Linked DNA regions of Rhodopseudomonas sp. BAL398. The protein of the gene in region 2 interacts with the protein of the main gene of each other region in a pairwise test. Links are inferred from orthologs where the notes say so. Each region holds a gene or a part of one and is shown on either strand. Other genes may lie near its edges. The genes, in order: RBJ75_RS27120 and ileS.

The links.
Region 1: the proteins of ileS (region 2) and RBJ75_RS27120 interact in binary tests that used the Escherichia coli proteins (3 or more experiments, as listed by UniProt). The link is inferred for Rhodopseudomonas sp. BAL398 from one-to-one orthologs.

Annotation. Positions count from the first base shown.
Region 1 is NZ_CP133111.1:5,760,487-5,768,267, forward strand. The notes cover bases 5,079-7,781. They hold RBJ75_RS27120 (HyaD/HybD family hydrogenase maturation endopeptidase), read right to left. Parts: upstream 6,885-7,781; coding sequence 6,273-6,884; downstream 5,079-6,272. Other genes in these bases: RBJ75_RS27105 (hydrogenase expression/formation protein), read right to left, coding at 5,079-5,277; RBJ75_RS27110 (hypothetical protein), read right to left, coding at 5,274-5,717; RBJ75_RS27115 (HypC/HybG/HupF family hydrogenase formation chaperone), read right to left, coding at 5,966-6,262; cybH (Ni/Fe-hydrogenase, b-type cytochrome subunit), read right to left, coding at 6,890-7,624; RBJ75_RS27130 (nickel-dependent hydrogenase large subunit), read right to left, coding at 7,729-7,781. Outside these bases: hydrogenase expression/formation protein HypE, read right to left, coding at 1-37; hydrogenase formation protein HypD, read right to left, coding at 34-1,173; RBJ75_RS27075 (HypC/HybG/HupF family hydrogenase formation chaperone), read right to left, coding at 1,170-1,403; hydrogenase nickel incorporation protein HypB, read right to left, coding at 1,420-2,337; hydrogenase maturation nickel metallochaperone HypA, read right to left, coding at 2,337-2,678; RBJ75_RS27090 (hypothetical protein), read right to left, coding at 2,671-3,702; [NiFe]-hydrogenase assembly chaperone HybE, read right to left, coding at 3,699-4,178; RBJ75_RS27100 (rubredoxin), read right to left, coding at 4,199-4,414; more of RBJ75_RS27105, read right to left, coding at 4,411-5,078.
Region 2 is NZ_CP133111.1:3,252,206-3,261,036, forward strand. Bases 2,354-6,106 are described here. They hold ileS (isoleucine--tRNA ligase), read right to left. Parts: upstream 5,764-6,106; coding sequence 2,554-5,763; downstream 2,354-2,553. Other genes in these bases: lspA (signal peptidase II), read right to left, coding at 2,354-2,385. In the rest of the region: RBJ75_RS15420 (M16 family metallopeptidase), read right to left, coding at 1-944; RBJ75_RS15425 (hypothetical protein), read right to left, coding at 1,040-1,762; more of lspA, read right to left, coding at 1,888-2,353; RBJ75_RS15440 (sugar O-acetyltransferase), read right to left, coding at 6,155-6,709; RBJ75_RS15445 (bifunctional riboflavin kinase/FAD synthetase), read right to left, coding at 6,706-7,674; RBJ75_RS15450 (ribonuclease T2 family protein), read right to left, coding at 7,827-8,495; RBJ75_RS15455 (hypothetical protein), read right to left, coding at 8,646-8,831. UniProt on the Escherichia coli protein: Catalyzes the attachment of isoleucine to tRNA(Ile). As IleRS can inadvertently accommodate and process structurally similar amino acids such as valine, to avoid such errors it has two additional distinct tRNA(Ile)-dependent editing activities.

The DNA.
Region 1 (7,781 bases), 2.5 Mb from region 2 along the record:
CGGTCCTGAGATTGAGCTTGCGGCGCTTATCGCTCATGACGCCTTCCTCTGGATGTCGCGGAACCGGCCATAGGTCCAATGCGCGGCGCAGGCGCCTTCCGACGACACCATGCAGGAGCCCATCGGATTGTCTGGCGTGCACACGGTGCCGAACAATTTGCAGTCGGCCGGCTTCTTGACGCCGCGCAGAATCGTGCCGCATTCGCAGGCCGGATTGTCGGCCGCGGTGAGTTCGGGCATCTCGAAGCGGCACTCGGCGTCGAAACCCGCATAGGCTGGCTTCAGCTTCAAGCCGCTGTGAGGGATGAGGCCGAGGCCGCGCCATTCGAACTGCGCGCGCAACTCGAAGATCTCGGCGACCGCGGCTTGCGCGCGCTGATTGCCGTCGCGGTTGACGGCGCGGATATATTGGTTCTCGACCTGGTGGCGGTCCTCATTGACCTGCTGCACCAGCATCAGGATCGCCTGCATCACGTCGAGCGGTTCGAAGCCGGCGATCACCACGGGCTTGGCGAAGGTCTCGGCGAAATATTCATAGGGCCTGGTGCCGATCACGGTCGACACATGGGCGGGGCCGACAAAACCGTCGAGCGCGACCTGGTCGGGATCGGCGAGATCGACGCCGTCGAGAATCGCCTGGATCGCCGGCGGCGTCAGCACGTGGTTGCAAAAGATGCTGAAATTGCCGAGCCGCTTCTCGGTCGCGAGCCGGATCGCCATCGCGCTCGGCGGCGTGGTGGTCTCGAAGCCGATGGCGAAGAACACCACCTCGCGCGCGGGCTGCTGTTCGGCGATGGCGATGGCGTCGAGCGTCGAATACACCATGCGCACATCGGCGCCCGCGGCCTTGGCGCGCAGCAGCGAATTGCGCTGCGAGCCCGGCACCCGCATCAGGTCGCCATAGACGCACAGCGTCACCTCGGGGCGCTGCGCCAGCGCGATCGCCATGTCGATCCGCCCGGCCGGCAGCACGCAGACCGGGCAGCCCGGGCCGTGGATCATCCGGATATTGTCCGGCAGCAGGTCTTCCAGGCCGTAGCGCGAAATGGCATGGGTGTGGCCGCCGCAAAATTCCATGAAGCGATAGAGTCGGTCCGGCGCAGCCGTCGCGGCGATCACCTCGGCGAGCTGGCGGGCGCGGTTGCCGTCGCGATATTCGTCGACATATTTCATGACGCCGGCTCCGCGACGCCGCCAAGTTCGGCCAGCAGCGCCAATGTGTGACGGGCCTCTTCCGGATCGATCCGTGTCAGCGCGTAGCCGACATGCAGGATCACGTAATCGCCGACCTTGAGATTTTCGATCAGCGCCACCGAGATGATCTTGCCGACGCCGTCAATGTTGACGCGCGCCATCTCGTCGGGCAGCAATTCGGTGACTTCGGCGGGGATGGCAAGGCACATCTGGTTTGTCCTTTGCTCACTCGGCCGCGGTCGCCAGCGTCGCGGCGCGCTTGGCGATCCAGGCGTAGAACGCCTTCATGCCTTCGCCGGTCCGGGCCGACACCGTCAGCACCTCAATTTTTGGATTGACCCGCCTGGCATATTCGATGGTGCGCGCCAGATCGAAATCCAGATGCGGCACCAGATCGATCTTGTTGATCAGCATCAGGCTGGAGGCCGCGAACATGTCGGGGTATTTCAGCGGCTTGTCCTCGCCCTCGGTGGTCGAGAACACCACCACCTTGTGGGCCTCGCCGAGATCGAACGCCGCCGGGCAGACCAGATTGCCGACGTTTTCGATGAACAACAGCCCGTTGTCGATCGCGGGTAGTCTGTCGAAAGCGGTGCCGACCATCGCGGCGTCGAGGTGGCAGCCCTTGCCGGTATTGACCTGGATCGCGGCGGCGCCGGTGGCGCGGATTCGTTCGGCGTCATTCGAGGTCTGCTGATCGCCCTCGATCACCGCGATCGGGCTGGTGCCTTTCAGGTCATTGATCGTCCTCACCAGCAGCGCGGTCTTGCCGGCGCCGGGGCTGGAGACCAGGTTGAGGGCGAACACATGGGCGGCGGCAAAGCGGGCGCGGTTGGCTTGCGCCAGCTCGTCATTCTTGCCGAGAATATCGCGCTCAATCTGGACGATGCGCTGCTGGCTCAATCCGGGCACATGGACGCCGGCCAGGTCGCCGCCGAAATCGATCGTGTCGCCTGCCGGCGGATGCGGATGATCATGGTCGTGGTCGGGGTGATGATGATGGTGATGATCGCCATCATCATGGGAATGCGGATGGGAATGGCCGGCGCCATCGCCGTGATGGTGATGATGCGCATGGCCGTGCGGCTTGGCGCCGGGCTCGATGCTGGCATTCTGATTGTCGCAACCGCACACCGTACACATCAGGCAACCTCCAATTCCTTGACCCGCATCTCCTCGCCCGCGGTGACTTGCAGCTGGTAGCTGCCGCAGCACAGGCAGGGATCGTAGCGGCGTTTCACCGGGACGGTTTTGATGCAGCTCATGCACCAGGCCTCGCCGGGCGAGGTGATGATCTCCAGTCTTGCCGCGGCGGCGATCGAGTGCGCCGCAACAACGTCGAAGCAAAACCGCATCGCCTCGGGCTCGACCTGGCTCAGCGCGCCGATTTCCAGCCACACCGTTTTGACTTTGGCGAAGGATTGTCGCCGCGCCTCGGCCTCGATGATCTCGATCACGCCCTCGCACAACGCCATTTCATGCATCGGCCGTCTCCCGAAGGGTGAGCCGGTAGCCGACGCAGGGGTCGAAAGCGGCGATCAGCTGGTCGACCGCTTGCCGGTCGCTGCATTGCAGCGTGGCGCCGCGCAGCATCCGTGCCAGCGGGCCGCGGGGGTGAAAATTCCATTCCGTCGGCGCGAGGCAAGAAAAGCGGCCGACCCGGCCGTCGCGATCGAGTTCGACCAGATGATAGAGCCGGCGGCGCGCGGTCTCGACCGCGGCGGCGCCGAGATTGGCGGCGAGGCGATAACCGATCGGCGCGTCTGGGCAGGGCGCGGCGTCGGTAACGAGGCCGCGCAGGCTTTTCGGCATGGTGACGAGTTCATCCAGCCGCGCGCGCAGCCTTGCCGCCGCATTGTCGGGCGACGCCATCGGACGCGAACGTGCCCAGGGGCCGGTTTCCGGAACGGAGCCGTCGAGATCGGGTGCCGCCGCATAGCGGGAGCCGCCATCCGCCAGCCTTGCGATGACGGCGAGGTCATCAGAGGCGGTGAGGGCAGATGGTCCCGATGCGCTGAACCGTGCGGTGCTCTCATCCGGGATCAGATCGGCGATGCCGATCTGATCGAAGGCGGATTGGATCCGATCGATGCCGCGCAACAACGCCGGACCATCGTTCGCCGTCTCGTCCGCAAACAGCGCGGCGGCGCCGATCACCTGGCGCGTCGCGTCGGCGATCGGCGGATGTTCGAGCAAACGCAGCGCCGTGACCGCACCGCGCAACTGCTCGGCCAATCGCTCGGCAAGCAGCGCCGCGTGACGGAAGCGGCGTTGCTGCGGCGAGGTCGCGATGCCGCGCGCGGCATCGACCGCGGTTTGGGCGGCGACACGATGCGCCGTGGAGCATAGCGCGAACAGCCGCGGCAGCAGCACCAGCATCTGCGCCACTTCGCGTCCCGCCAGCAATTTGCCCAGCGCCGGCAGCCGCCGCGGCACGATGCCGACATCGGCCACGCGACCATCATCGAGCAGCAGCGCGATATCGATGTCTGCACCGGGCGTGCTCATGGCCGCGGCTCCGTCACCGCGCCGCGCAAAAAACTGCGGCGATCGAGCGCGGCGACCACGCGGGTCTTCGGCATCTCCGGCGCGGGATGGCGGATTTCGGCGATCGCGGCTTCGGCATTGGCACGCGCTGACGCCATGTCGGCGAAGTCGAACATCGGGGAAAACAGCGAGCAACTGGCGATCCGCCCCATTCCGTCGATTTCGCCGACGGTGAAGTCGAAGGCGCCGACCGCAAAATCGTGGCTGAACGATGCGCCGCGCGCGCGCGCCGCCGGCGATCCGTCAGACGGCAGCAGCATCAGGTTCATGAACCAGGGTGTGATCAGGATGCCGCTGATCGCATCGTCATGGCTCTCGAAGCCGATCGCTTCGACCGTCAGCGCGTCATGATAGATCGGCAGGCCACGCATCGCGGTGTCGCCGATGCGGCGATAACAGGCCTCCAGCGAGGCCGCATAGGCGATGGCACTTGTCATCCGCGTCCTTCCGCCAAGCGTCAGTTGTCGCCTTCGATCATCATGAATTTGCCCCGCACCGCGTCGCAATTCGGGCAGGTCCAGTCCGCCGGCAAAGCCGTGAACGGCGTGCCGGGCGGAATCTGCGCCACCGCGTCGCCCTGCGCCGGATCGTAGACGGTCCAGCAGATGCCGCATTCCATCCTTGCGGCGTCGGCGATATCCTCGCGGACGCCGAAATTCTCAAAGCTGCTCATTTGAAATAGGCCTCTCTGATCTCGGCCAGCCGCTCGGCGGAATCCTCAAAATCCTCATTGGCGGCGATCGCAACGGTCGGCACGCCGCCGACCTCGAGCGTGTCGAGAATGATCATGTCCATGGCGTTGAAAAACTGCACCGACCAGACATTACGGACCCCGGTGGCCAGCACACGGCAGGTGCCGTAGCCGCGCGACACCAGGCGGATCGGCCCGTTGCGCAGGGTCTGCTGCAGGAAGGTCATGTCGACCGGGCTCATCGGCAGCAGCGTGAAGTTGATGACGCGCGACGGATCGCCAGGCTGATAGGCCAAAGCACGGTCGCGGATTTCGCTCAAGACCGGCATCACATTCATCGCGTCGGGCGGCGGCGTGCCGGGGACGAGATCCGGCGCGGTCAGGTCGGAGGCGGCGCGCAGCACCAGTTCGGGGATTGCCGCGACCTCGACATAGTCCCTGGGCGCGTCGCCACCCTCCAGCCTGATCTGCCACAGCCCGGCCAGCACCGATTCCTGGATCTGCGCCACCGATCCATCCGGCAGCGCCACCACGCCGCTGACCTCGCCTTCGCCGAACACGTCGGCGACCAGCTTGCGCTCCATCGCGGTGAAATCGTCGAGCCGGAATGCGCGTGACGGCGCGTCGGCGCGCTGGCTGGCGAGCGCCGCGGTGAGTTGCTCCAGCAGCGCCATCGCGCGCGGGCATTGCGCGGCCAAAGCGGCGCCGTCGAACGACGCCAGCGCCTTGATGGCACCGGCGCCGGTCAGGCTGCCGTGCCGGGCGTCGAGGCTTTCGTCGCCGATCGGGAATACATTGATCGGCTGTTCGGCGCCTTCCGGCGCCACCCAAAAACCCTGCTTCATGACGCCCCCCGATTCAAAAACGACATCGACTTGACCACCTTGGCGCTGCTGCGCGCCGGCTGGCCGCCACGGTCGAGTACCGCGCTGATCCGCGCGACGTAAACCGACCAGTCCTTGATCTTGGGAATGATCTCCAGCACCTCGCCGCCGCCCCACAGCACCAGGCTCGGATAGACCTGAACCGAGAAGCGGGTTGCCAATGCGGCCTCGGCCTGCGGCGCGATAACCGCGCCGTGCAGCCGGCCCTGGAACGCCTCGATCAATTCGGGAAGCACCACGGCGACATCGGCGGCTTCGGGCCAGCGCTGGACGTCGCCGGAAAACAGCAGGATCGGCACCGCGCCTGCTGCCTCAGCAGATGTCAGGAATGCGTCCACCTCCGCGACATCGAGTGTCGGCAGACCGGGCCGGAGACGGATGGATGGCGTGCGCGATGTCATGTTTCCTCCCATTGGACGGGTTTCCGCCTCTTGTTGGGCAATTTAGTTGTCACTCGAGTAGGTCGTATACCAACGTGAGCAAGTTGCATGCCAGCGCTGGATATCGATTATCCACCCGTAACACATTGTAATACCGCCTCATTGGCGGTGTCGGAGACCATCTGCCCAAAGGGGTGTTAATCTACCTCGCTTCATTGGATAGTTGCTTTCCACCGCCGCCATGGTGACGGTCGCGCTCCTCCGGGCGGCTAACCGTCCCGCAGATGGGGCGGCAATTGCGGCTCGCGATCGATCAGGTCGGCGAACAGATGGTCGAAGCTGTCGCCGTTGCAGGCCGCCGCCAGCCCCTCGAGGGCATTGTCGATCTGTTCGGCTTCCACGGCGTCCAGCAGCCGAACCGCATTGTCGATGAACACCAGCACCCGGGCGCCGACCGGCGGGCGGTCGAGCAGCAGCACCGAGACCCGGCGCTGCTCGCCGCGCCGTTCGCACAGCGCCGACATGCCGTTGGTTTCGACGATCGTCATGGGGATGCCGAGGCACATCGAAGGTGACCTATCCGTTGACGTTGGCGGCGTCGCGCCGCTCATAGCGCGCAAGATCGATATCATTGCCGAGCAGGCCTTCGGATTCGGCGAGCGGCGTGGTGCGCGCACTGACCGGCACGTCCCATTCGGCGAGCACCGCGCAGGCCGCCGCGATCGCCGGACCGATCTGCGCGCGCACCGGGTCGGTGAGGGGGCCGCCCCAATCCTCCAGATCCAGCGCCTGGCAGCCGATCAGCACCAGGCGCGCGGGATATCGCCCGAGCAGATCGGCCGCGCTCAGCACCTCCTGAAAGCCGGTCTGGTGTAGGCTCATCTTCTTGACGCCGGTGAATTTCGGCACCTCGTCGTCGCGCACCAGCTTCAAAGTGCCGGGGGCGACGCCGTAGTCGATGGCGTCGAACACGATCAGATCGTCGGCCTCCTGGACGAAATTGACCAGGTACAGCCCCTGGGTGCCGCCGTCGAGCAGGGTGACGTTGTCGGGCATTGTGAAGCGGCGGTGGAATTCCTCCACCACCCGGACGCCGAAGCCTTCATCCGCCCACAGAATATTGCCGATGCCGAGCACCAGCACGCGGCGCGGCCGATCCAGAGTCTGCTGCCTGTCGCGTGCGATCATGGTGCTCACCGCGGAAAATCGTCGATGTCGTCGCGGAACAGGCGTTCGCCGGACACCATCGACGAGATCATGCTCTGGCGGCTCAGGATGTCCTCGCGCACCGCGGCATAGACATGCACGATCGCGAAGATGGTGATCGCCCACATCCCGAGATGATGCCAGGTGTGCAGCGATTGGCTGTTGGGGAAGACCCAGAACATGAAGCCGAAGACTTTGTGTTGCCAGCTATCGATGCCTTCGCCTTCGGAATACAGTGCCATGCCGCTCAGCATCATGAAGATCAGGAACAGCATGAAGGAGAACATCGCCACATGCGCCAGCGGGTTGTGGCCGATATATTTCTTCGGGTCCCTGACCATGAACATGTACCATTTCAGCTCGTACAGGATGCCCCACCACCAGACCCGGTTGAAGATCGGCAGATAGAAGACCTGGCGGGAGAATTTATTGCCGACAAAGGCCCAATATAGCCGCAGCAGAAAGAACACGATCAGGGTCTGGCCCGCGGCGAAATGCGCGAAGCGGATATAGCCCATCTGGAAGCTCGCCGAGGCCTCGCCGGGGACCGACGGCAAGGGCGTGCCGATGAAATAGCCGGTGACGCATAGCACCAGGATCAACGCCGCGTTGACCCAATGCCAGATCCGCACCGGCGCTTCGTAGACGTAGACGGTCTGCAGCGATTTCACGCGCTCGCCATTGGCGTCGAGAACGCCATGCATCCGTGCAATCTCGGTCATGATCCTCTCCCTGCGGCCCGCGCTCGCCCGGTGGGCGATTCGCGCATGGGCCCTATTGCGATATGCCGGACGGGGCGGCGAGGGTGATCGCCGCCCGCGATGCATCAGCGAACCGTGACCCGGCTCTTTTCCTGGCCGTCCTCGCTCATCACATGGG
Region 2 (8,831 bases):
GGCCGGTCGATCACCAGCGCCTTGTAGAGATAGGAATTGGCGCCGCCGCCCATCAGCTGCGCCAGCACTTCGAGCGCCGCGCTCTCGCCCTTGGCGGCCGTGGTGGCGGAGGGCACCAGATAATAGCGTCGCAGGCTGGTCTGCTCGACCCGCGGATCGGCCAGCGTCACGGTGCGCGGCCCCGCCGGCGGCGGCTCCTGCGGCCGGATCCGGCGCGGCGCAATCAAGGGCTGCGACGGCACCGCGCCGTAATAGCGCTCGATCTCCGGGCGGATATCGGCGGCTTCGACGTCGCCGGCAATCACCAGCGTCGCATTATTGGGCGCGTAGAACCGGCGGTAGAACGCCAGCGCGTCGTCGCGGTCGAGCTTCTCGATCTCCTGACGCCAGCCGATCACCGGTCGGCCATAAGGATGGTTGAGATACAACGCCGCCATAATCTGCTCGGTGAGCCGCGCGTCGGGATTATTGGCGACCCGCATATTGTATTCCTCGAGCACGACGTCGCGCTCGGGCAGCACATTCTCGTCCTTGAGCACCAGACCGGTCATGCGGTCGGCTTCCAGCTCCATCATCTTGCCGAGCTGGTCGCGCGGCACGCGCTGGTAGTAACCGGTATAGTCGGTCGAGGTGAAGGCATTCTCGTTGCCGCCGATCTTCAGCACGGTGTTGGAGAACTCGCCGACCGGGTGCTTGGCGGTGCCCTTGAACATCAGATGTTCGAGAAAATGCGCCAGACCGGATTTGCCCGGGGTCTCGTCGGCGGAGCCGACCTTGTACCAGATCATCTGGGTCACCACCGGGGTGCGGTGATCCGGGATCACCACCACGCGCAGCCCGTTGGCGAGCGCGAAGGTGGTCGGCGGCGCCGAGGTCACGGTCTGTGCCGTCGCCGCGCACGGCAGTGCCGCCGCGGTCAGGCTCAACGCCAGCGCCGCGATCACGCGGCGAAAACCGCGCGGCTGGACGAAGCTTTTGCGATCGGCAATGTGGCGAACCACGGCGGGCAAAACGGGCGCGAGGCCAGCGGATGCCACGCTCAATTGCTGACCTCTTTGCCGGTCATGATGTCGGTGTGCTTGTTGTTGAGCGATTCCTTCGGGCCGGTGCCATAGGCATAATCCGGCGACGGGGTCTGGTAGCCGACCGGCGGCTGCACCAGCGATTCGCGGGTCGGCTCGCCGGGGAACGGCGCGGTCTCGGCCTTGTTGCCACCGAACATGGTGCTGAACAATCCGCCTTTGTAGCCAAGCTGCGACGGGCTCAGCACCGGGTTGTTGAGGCTGTTGCCCGGCTGCAGCGATTCCGTCGGCGTCGGACCCGGCTTGATGCGGCCCGCGGCGAGTTCGCTCGGCATCAGCGGACGGGAACTCTCCAGACCGGTGACCTTGGTCTTGGCAAGCTCGCGCTGACGCTTGCGCTCGGCGATGCTGGGATCGACCGGCCAGTTCGGCGGCACATTCGCGGCACGCTTGCCGGCTTCCGGCGGCGGCAGATCGAGATTGGGCGGCACCACCAACGGGGAACGTTCGCGGTAGGTGATCCCGCCATTCTCCATATTGGTTCCGCCGAGCCCGGTCATGATCTTCTTGATGATCTTCTCTTCGAAGGTCGAATCGTCTTCTTCGGGGTCTTCGGCGCGCGCTACGCCGGACGCCAGCACCAGGCCGATACCGGCACACACCGCGGTGAGCCGCAGCCCCCGCATCAACATCCTTGCTGAAGGATGCAAAACCCAACCAGCGGTTTTGGTCTCGCGCATCATGTTGATCCTGTTCAATTCTTCGTCAGGCCGCCAATCTTGGGCAACGCCCTGCTTGGGTCACGTCCTAGTCGGAAAACGCCATATCCGGGCGTGCCATGCCGATCCGACCGTATCGGCCGGGATCAGGGCGCTTTTGCGGCGGGTACGCCGACGAAGGAGTCATACAACAGCGCCGCCACGCCGACAACGATCGCCACGTCGGCAAGGTTAAAGACATACCAGTTATAGGTCTTGTCGCCGAATCGGAGGTGAAACAGGGCGAAATCGACCACCGCGCCATGGGCCAGACGGTCGATGGCGTTGCCGATCGCGCCGCCGATGATCAGGCCGAGACCGAAGGTCGCGGTCCTTGTGGTGGAGCGCGCCATCCAGAACGCCAGCGCCACCACGGCGATCGCCTTCACCGCCAGCATGATCGCCTGCCCGGTCGGCCCCTGATCGGCGAACCAGCCATAGCTGATGCCGGTATTCCAGGCCAGAACCAGATCGAAAAACGGCGTGACCTCGACCGCGCCGCGACGCGCGATATTGAACACATAGAGCAGCCACAGCTTCGAGGCCTGGTCGAGCGCCAGCGCCAGCGTGGCAGTGATGATGCCGAGACGGAGAGCGGGGGTCATGGTGAAAGACTGCCTTTGCGCAGGACAAGCCCGCCCCCCTCATCCTGAGGAGTGCGCTTTGGCGCGCGTCTCGAAGGATCAGGCCTCATGGTTCGAGACGGCGCAAGGGCGCCTCCTCACCATGAGGTTCAAGGTTGTGCTCGGTGCTGGCGATCGCCATTGCTGCGCTCAAGCTGCCCCCAGCGCCTTCCATTCCCGCAATGCATGCGCATCACGCGGCGAGACGTCGGGATAGTCCGGATCGGCGCCGACATCGGAGGAAATCTTCCACGACCGGGCGCATTTGGTGCCCACGGCGCGTTCCACCACCACGGCGACATCGGCCAGCTCGGGCAGCCGGAACGCATCGGCCGGCGGCGTGTCGTTGCCGCGCAGGATGGTGACCATCGCGTTCGAGGTGATGCAGATCTCGGCCCAGTCGACCTCGTAGAGCCCCTCCATGATCTGTTCGGGCAGAAAGATCATCGGCGAAGCTTCCAGCGACGAGCCGATCCGCTTGGCCGCGCGTTCGACCTCCAGCGCGCCGGTGACGACGCGGCGGATTGCCCTGATCACCCGCCATTTGGCGTCCAGCGCATCGTCCTTGAACTGATCGAGCCCAAGCGGGAACAGGGTCAGATGCACGCTCGGCTCGGCGTCGGGCTTGTACATCCGCCACGCCTCCTCGGCGGTGAAGGACAACACCGGCGCCAGCCATTTCAGGATCGAATCGCAGATGATGTCGATCGTGGTCAGCGCCGCCTTGCGGGCCAGCGACGACGGCGGATCGCAATACAGCGTGTCCTTGCGGATATCGAAATAGAACGCCGACAGCTCGGAATTCATGAAGGCCGACAGCGACGACACCACGGTCTTGTAGTCGAATTCCGCATAGGCCGCGCGGATGATGGTGCCCTGCTCGGCGAGCTGATGCAGCATCAAGCGCTCAAGCTCCGGCATCTGGGCGAAGGCGACCGCGTCCTCGGGCTTGTAGTGATGCAGCGTGCCCAGCATCCAGCGCAGCGAATTGCGCAGCTTGCGATAGGTCTCCACGGTGTTCTTGAGGATTTCCGGGCCGATGCGCTGATCGTCCGCATAGTCGGTGGCGCAGACCCACAGCCGCAGAATATCGGCGCCGGAGGATGCGATCACCTTTTGCGGCTCGACGGTGTTGCCGACCGACTTCGACATCTTGCGGCCGTTCTCGTCGAGCGTGAAGCCGTGGGTCAGCACCACGTCATAGGGCGCGCGGCCGCGGGTGCCGCAGCTTTCCAGCAGCGACGACTGGAACCAGCCGCGATGCTGGTCGCTGCCTTCGAGATACATCACGGTGTCGGCGCCGCCATCGACCTTGCGGCGGATCCCGGCGAGGCCGGGGAAATGCACCGGGTCTTCCAGCACGAAGGCGTGGGTGGAGCCGGAATCGAACCAGACGTCGCAGATGTCGTCGACCTTCTTCCATTCCTCATTGGCGCGCGAGCCGAGAAAGCGCTCGCGCGCGCCCTCCTCGTACCAGGCATCGGCGCCCTCGGCCTCGAAGGCATCGGCGATCCGCTTGTTGACGGCGTCGTCGACCAGGATTTCGGCGGAGCCGTCGCCGGCCTCGCGCACGAACACCGCGATCGGCACGCCCCAAGCGCGCTGCCGCGAGATCACCCAATCGGGCTTGGTGTTGATCATGCCGTTGATGCGGTTCTGCCCGGCCTGCGGCACCCATTGGGTCACCGAGATCGCCTGCAAAGCGCGGGCGCGCAGGGTGTCACCCGGAGAAGTTGCTTGAGGGAGCGGCGCAGCGAGGCCCGCTCCCTCCCCCCTTGCGGGGGAGGGTTGGGGTGGGGGGGAAGCCGCGGATGCCGTGCTCGCCGCACCCCCCACCCCCGACCCCTCCCCGCAAGGGGGAGGGGAGTCGACGATCGGCTTGTCCATCGCGATGAACCATTGCGGGGTGTTGCGATAGATCACCGGCTTTTTCGAGCGCCAGGAATGCGGGTATTGATGCTTCAGCCGCGAGCGCGCCAGCAGCATGTCGGCGTCGATCAGCGCCTTGATCACCGCTTCGTTGGCGTCGCCCTTTTCGCCCTTGTCGGTGATCACCCGCTTGCCGACGAAGCCCGGCGCCTGCTCGGTCAGCGCGCCGTTTTCATCGACGGTGTAGGGGATGACCGACGAAATGCCGCGCGCTTCCAGCGACCGCGCATTCTGCATCCAGATATCGAAATCCTCGCGGCCATGGCCGGGCGCGGTGTGGACGAAGCCGGTGCCGGTGTCGTCGGTGACGTGATCGCCGTCGAGCAGGGGGACGGTGAAGTTATAGCCGCCGCCGACGCCCTTCAGCGGGTGGGCGCATGCGATCATCACAAGTGCCTGAGCCGAGACGTCGGCGACGCGCTCGAACGCCGTGACGCGAGCTTGCTTGAAGAACGATTCCGCAAGCGTATCAGCGAGGATCAGAACCTCGCCGGATTTGACCCAATTGTCGGCTGGCGCGTCGGTGACCTTGTATTCGCCGTAGGAAATCTTCGACGAGAAACTGATCGCGCGATTGCCCGGAAGCGTCCAGGGCGTCGTCGTCCAGATTACGATCGCAGCCCTTTTTGAAAGAAGCGCTGACGCATCCTCAAACCCACCGGGGATCTCCGCCGGGTGGCGGCCCTCGAGTCGTCCGACTCGTTCCACCGGAAACTTCACCCACACCGTATCGGACGTGTAGTCCTCGTACTCGACCTCGGCTTCCGCCAGCGCGGTCTTTTCGACCACGCTCCACATCACCGGCTTGGAGCCGCGATACAGCGTGCCGTTGGCGGCGAATTTCATCAGTTCGCGGGCGATCTGGGCTTCGGCGAAGTAGTCCATCGTGGCGTAGGGATGGGCCCAGTCGCCGATGATGCCGAGGCGCTTGAACTCGTCGCGCTGCACGTTGAGCCATTTGCCCGCATAGGCGCGGCATTCCTTGCGGAACGCCACCATCGCGGGCGAGTCCTTGAAGTTCGGCTTCGGCTTGCCCTTGGAGCGGTAGTTTTCTTCCTCGATCTTCCATTCGATCGGCAGGCCGTGGCAGTCCCAGCCCGGGACGTAGTTGGAATCGAAGCCGAGCATCTGCTGGCTCTTGGTCACCACGTCCTTGAGGATCTTGTTCAGCGCGTGGCCGATATGGATGTTGCCATTGGCGTAGGGCGGCCCGTCATGCAGCACGAATTTGGCGCGGCCTTTCGCGCTCTGCCGCAGCTGGCCGTAAAGGTCGATCTCCTCCCAGCGCTTGAGCATTTCGGGCTCGCGCTGCGGCAATCCGGCGCGCATCGGAAATTCGGTCTGCGGCAGGAACAGGGTCTTGGAATAGTCGTTGCCGGCCTTGGTGGCGTCGGCTTTGGGGGCGTCGGACTTCTCGGGTGCTTCGGACATGGAATCTCTGGGTCAAGAGGCGCGGAAACGCGATCGATCGCGATGAAACGGAAAAGGCCCCGGTCTTGCGCCGAACTCAAAGTTCACGCGAAAGCCGGGACGCTAATGCTGATGAAGGTGCGCCGCGCAGACATGGGCATTCATTAGCAGGCGGCCAGCGGATCGCAAAGCCCCGCGGCGCCGGCTGGCTGTCATCCTTATGGCGTTTCCGGTTGCGCTTGCCGGCTCGTCACCAAATGGCCGTCATTCCGGGGCGCGAGCCCGAAGGGCGAGTGAACCCGGAATCTTGCGGCGAGGGAGACGCTGGCAGTTGCTGCGAGATTCCGGGTTCGCTCGCAGCGGCGCTGCTCGCGCCCCGGAATGACGGCATTCCTGGCCTCGGACGATCGATCTAGCCAGCAATCGGCCGGGCCGGATTGCCCGCCACCGTGGCGCCGGGCGCGACGTCGCGGGTTACCACGCTGCCTGCGCCGATCACCGCGCCGTCGCCGATGGTGATTCCGGGCAGGATGATGGCGCCGCCGCCGATCCAGACGTCGCAGCCGATCCGCACCGGGCGGCCGAATTCAAGGCCGTCACGGCGGGCGGCGGCGTCGCGGGGGTGGTCGGCGGCGTAGATCTGCACCGCCGGACCGATCTGGGTGCGGTCGCCGATGCTGACCGACACCACATCGAGAATGACGCAGTTGAAATTCAGGAAAACGCCGGCGCCAAGGCAAATATTGTAGCCGTAGTCGCAAAAGAACGGCGGCCGCACCACCGCGCCCTCGCCGACCTGAGCAAAATGCTCCGACAGCAGGACGTGGCGATCGGCGGCGAGCAGCGCGCCGGCGGCGTTATAGCGGACCAGCCAGGCCTTGTTGGCGCTGGCATCGGCCTGCAATTCCTTATCCCCAGGGCGATACAATTCGCCCGCCAGCATCTTCTGCTTTTCGGTCTTGGTCATCCCACCTTGCCGAGCACCGGGAACGCGCCGTGGTCGGCGGCCAGAGCCGCCTTGGCGCGGGCGCTGTCGTCGTCCATCTGGCGCACAAGCGCTTCGGCGCCTTCGAATTTCTCCTCGTCGCGGATATGGGCGATGAAGGCGACATCGAGGGTTTCGCCGTAGAGCTCGGCCTTGAAGTCGAACAGGAACACCTCCAGCAGCGGCGCGCCATTGTCGAAAGTCGGGCGGCGGCCGAAATTGGCGACGCCGTCGATATGCTGGCCGTTGCGGCCGACCCGCACCGCATAAATGCCGTGCTTGAGCCCGCAATTGGCGTCGAGCCGGATATTGGCGGTGGGATAGCCGAGCTCGCGGCCGCGCTTTTCGCCGTGGATCACCTCGCCGGTGACGAACCAGGGGCCGCCCATCATCTCGGTGGCGGCGGCGATATGGCCCTGCTCCAGCGCCTTGCGGATCGCGCTGGACGACACCGGATGGTCGCCGAAATCGATATGGGGCTGGACGTCCACCTCGATGCCGAGCGCCGGCGCCTCGCCGACCAGCATGGCAGGCGAGCCGCCCCGGCCCTTGCCGAAATGGAAATCATAGCCGACCGCGATGCCCTGGACGCCGAGCCGCGCGACCAGCTCCTGGCGGATGAAGTCATGCGCCGTGGTGGCGGCACGCGCGGCGTCGAACGACAGGATCACCGCGCCGTCGAGGCCGGTGCCGGCCAGCAGCCGCAGCTTGCCGGCCTCGTCGGTGAGCCGGAATTGCGGCGTGTCGGGGCTGAAAAAGCTGCGCGGATGCGGCTCGAACGTCACCGCCAAGGCCGGCGCGCGGCGGATCCGCGCCATTTCCTTGCAGGCCGCGATCACGGCGCGGTGGCCGAGATGGACGCCATCGAAATTGCCCATCGCCACCACCGCCCCTTTGGGGATCGCGGACGCGGGCGTGGTGTCGCGGATAACGGCAAAACCAGTCATTGTCGGATTCAATCGGTCATTCTGAGGTGGGAGCGGGACGGTGACGCGGAGCCGCAATCGAAGTCAAGACGGCGCAACGGCGATGTCGCGACTGCGACCACCGTTGCCGTTGCCGTTGCGTGGCCATCGGAGCAAAAGCCGGGCCGCGCGCATCAGCCGCCGCGCATCGGCGGCATCACCACGGAATTGCGGCGGCAGGCGCGGCGGTCGGTCTCCTCGCAGGCCCGGAATTGCAGATTCTTGCTGAGGCAGATCCGCACCTCGCTGAGCCGGTTGCGGTCGCAACTCACCGCGATCGCCGAAGCGCTCAGGCCCGGATTGACCTTGATGAAGGCTTCCTCGAGCGCCTGCGGCGTGATGGTCACTTGCTGCTGCAGGTCGAGAAAATCCGGCGGTATCTTGACAGCGGCGCGGGCCTTGCGGACGGTTTCGAAATAGGCCCGCTGGCCGAGCCCCGAACAGGTGCCGTGCTTGTCCCATTGGCTGTAGACCAGCCCCGGCGCCGGCATCAGATCGAGCATCGACGTCATGATGTCGCGGCTGAGCCGCGGCGCCGGCCGCTCGCAAAAATCAGGAAAGCCGCGCTCATATTGCGGCCACAGCCCATGCACGATGAAGGAATAGGGCCGTCCGCCGCATTGGATCTGCTGGGCGCGGCTATGGCTGCCGCGCTCGGCCGCCTTGGCGCAATAAGACGGCGACCATGACAGGCTCAGCACGTAGAAATCGAACTCGCCGGGGGCGTTTTGGCGGCGATCCAGCGCCGCGGCGCCGCCCGGCAGCAGCAGCGCCAGCGTGCCGACAAGTAGCGCCAGCGCCATCAATTTCCGGCCGATCAAATCAGACATGATGAGGGGTCCCGCGGTTCATTGACACGGAACCCGTAGCGGGCAAGCCGAAACATTTCAAGAACAGCAACGGCGTCTGCCAGACGAATACCGTCCGACAGGCGAACCGGGCCTGCGGCCCGATCAGGGCTTGGCGGCCTTGCAGCGCGGATTATAGGCCCAATTGCGGTCCAGCCCGACGACGCAGAATTCCACGCCATCGCCGAAGCCGGCCAGGCCGCCATCCTCGACGATCGAGAAATTGACCGCACGCGGCTTGCCGTCGCTCAGCATCGCGTCGGCGGTACAAAAGCGCCGCGGAATGGTCGC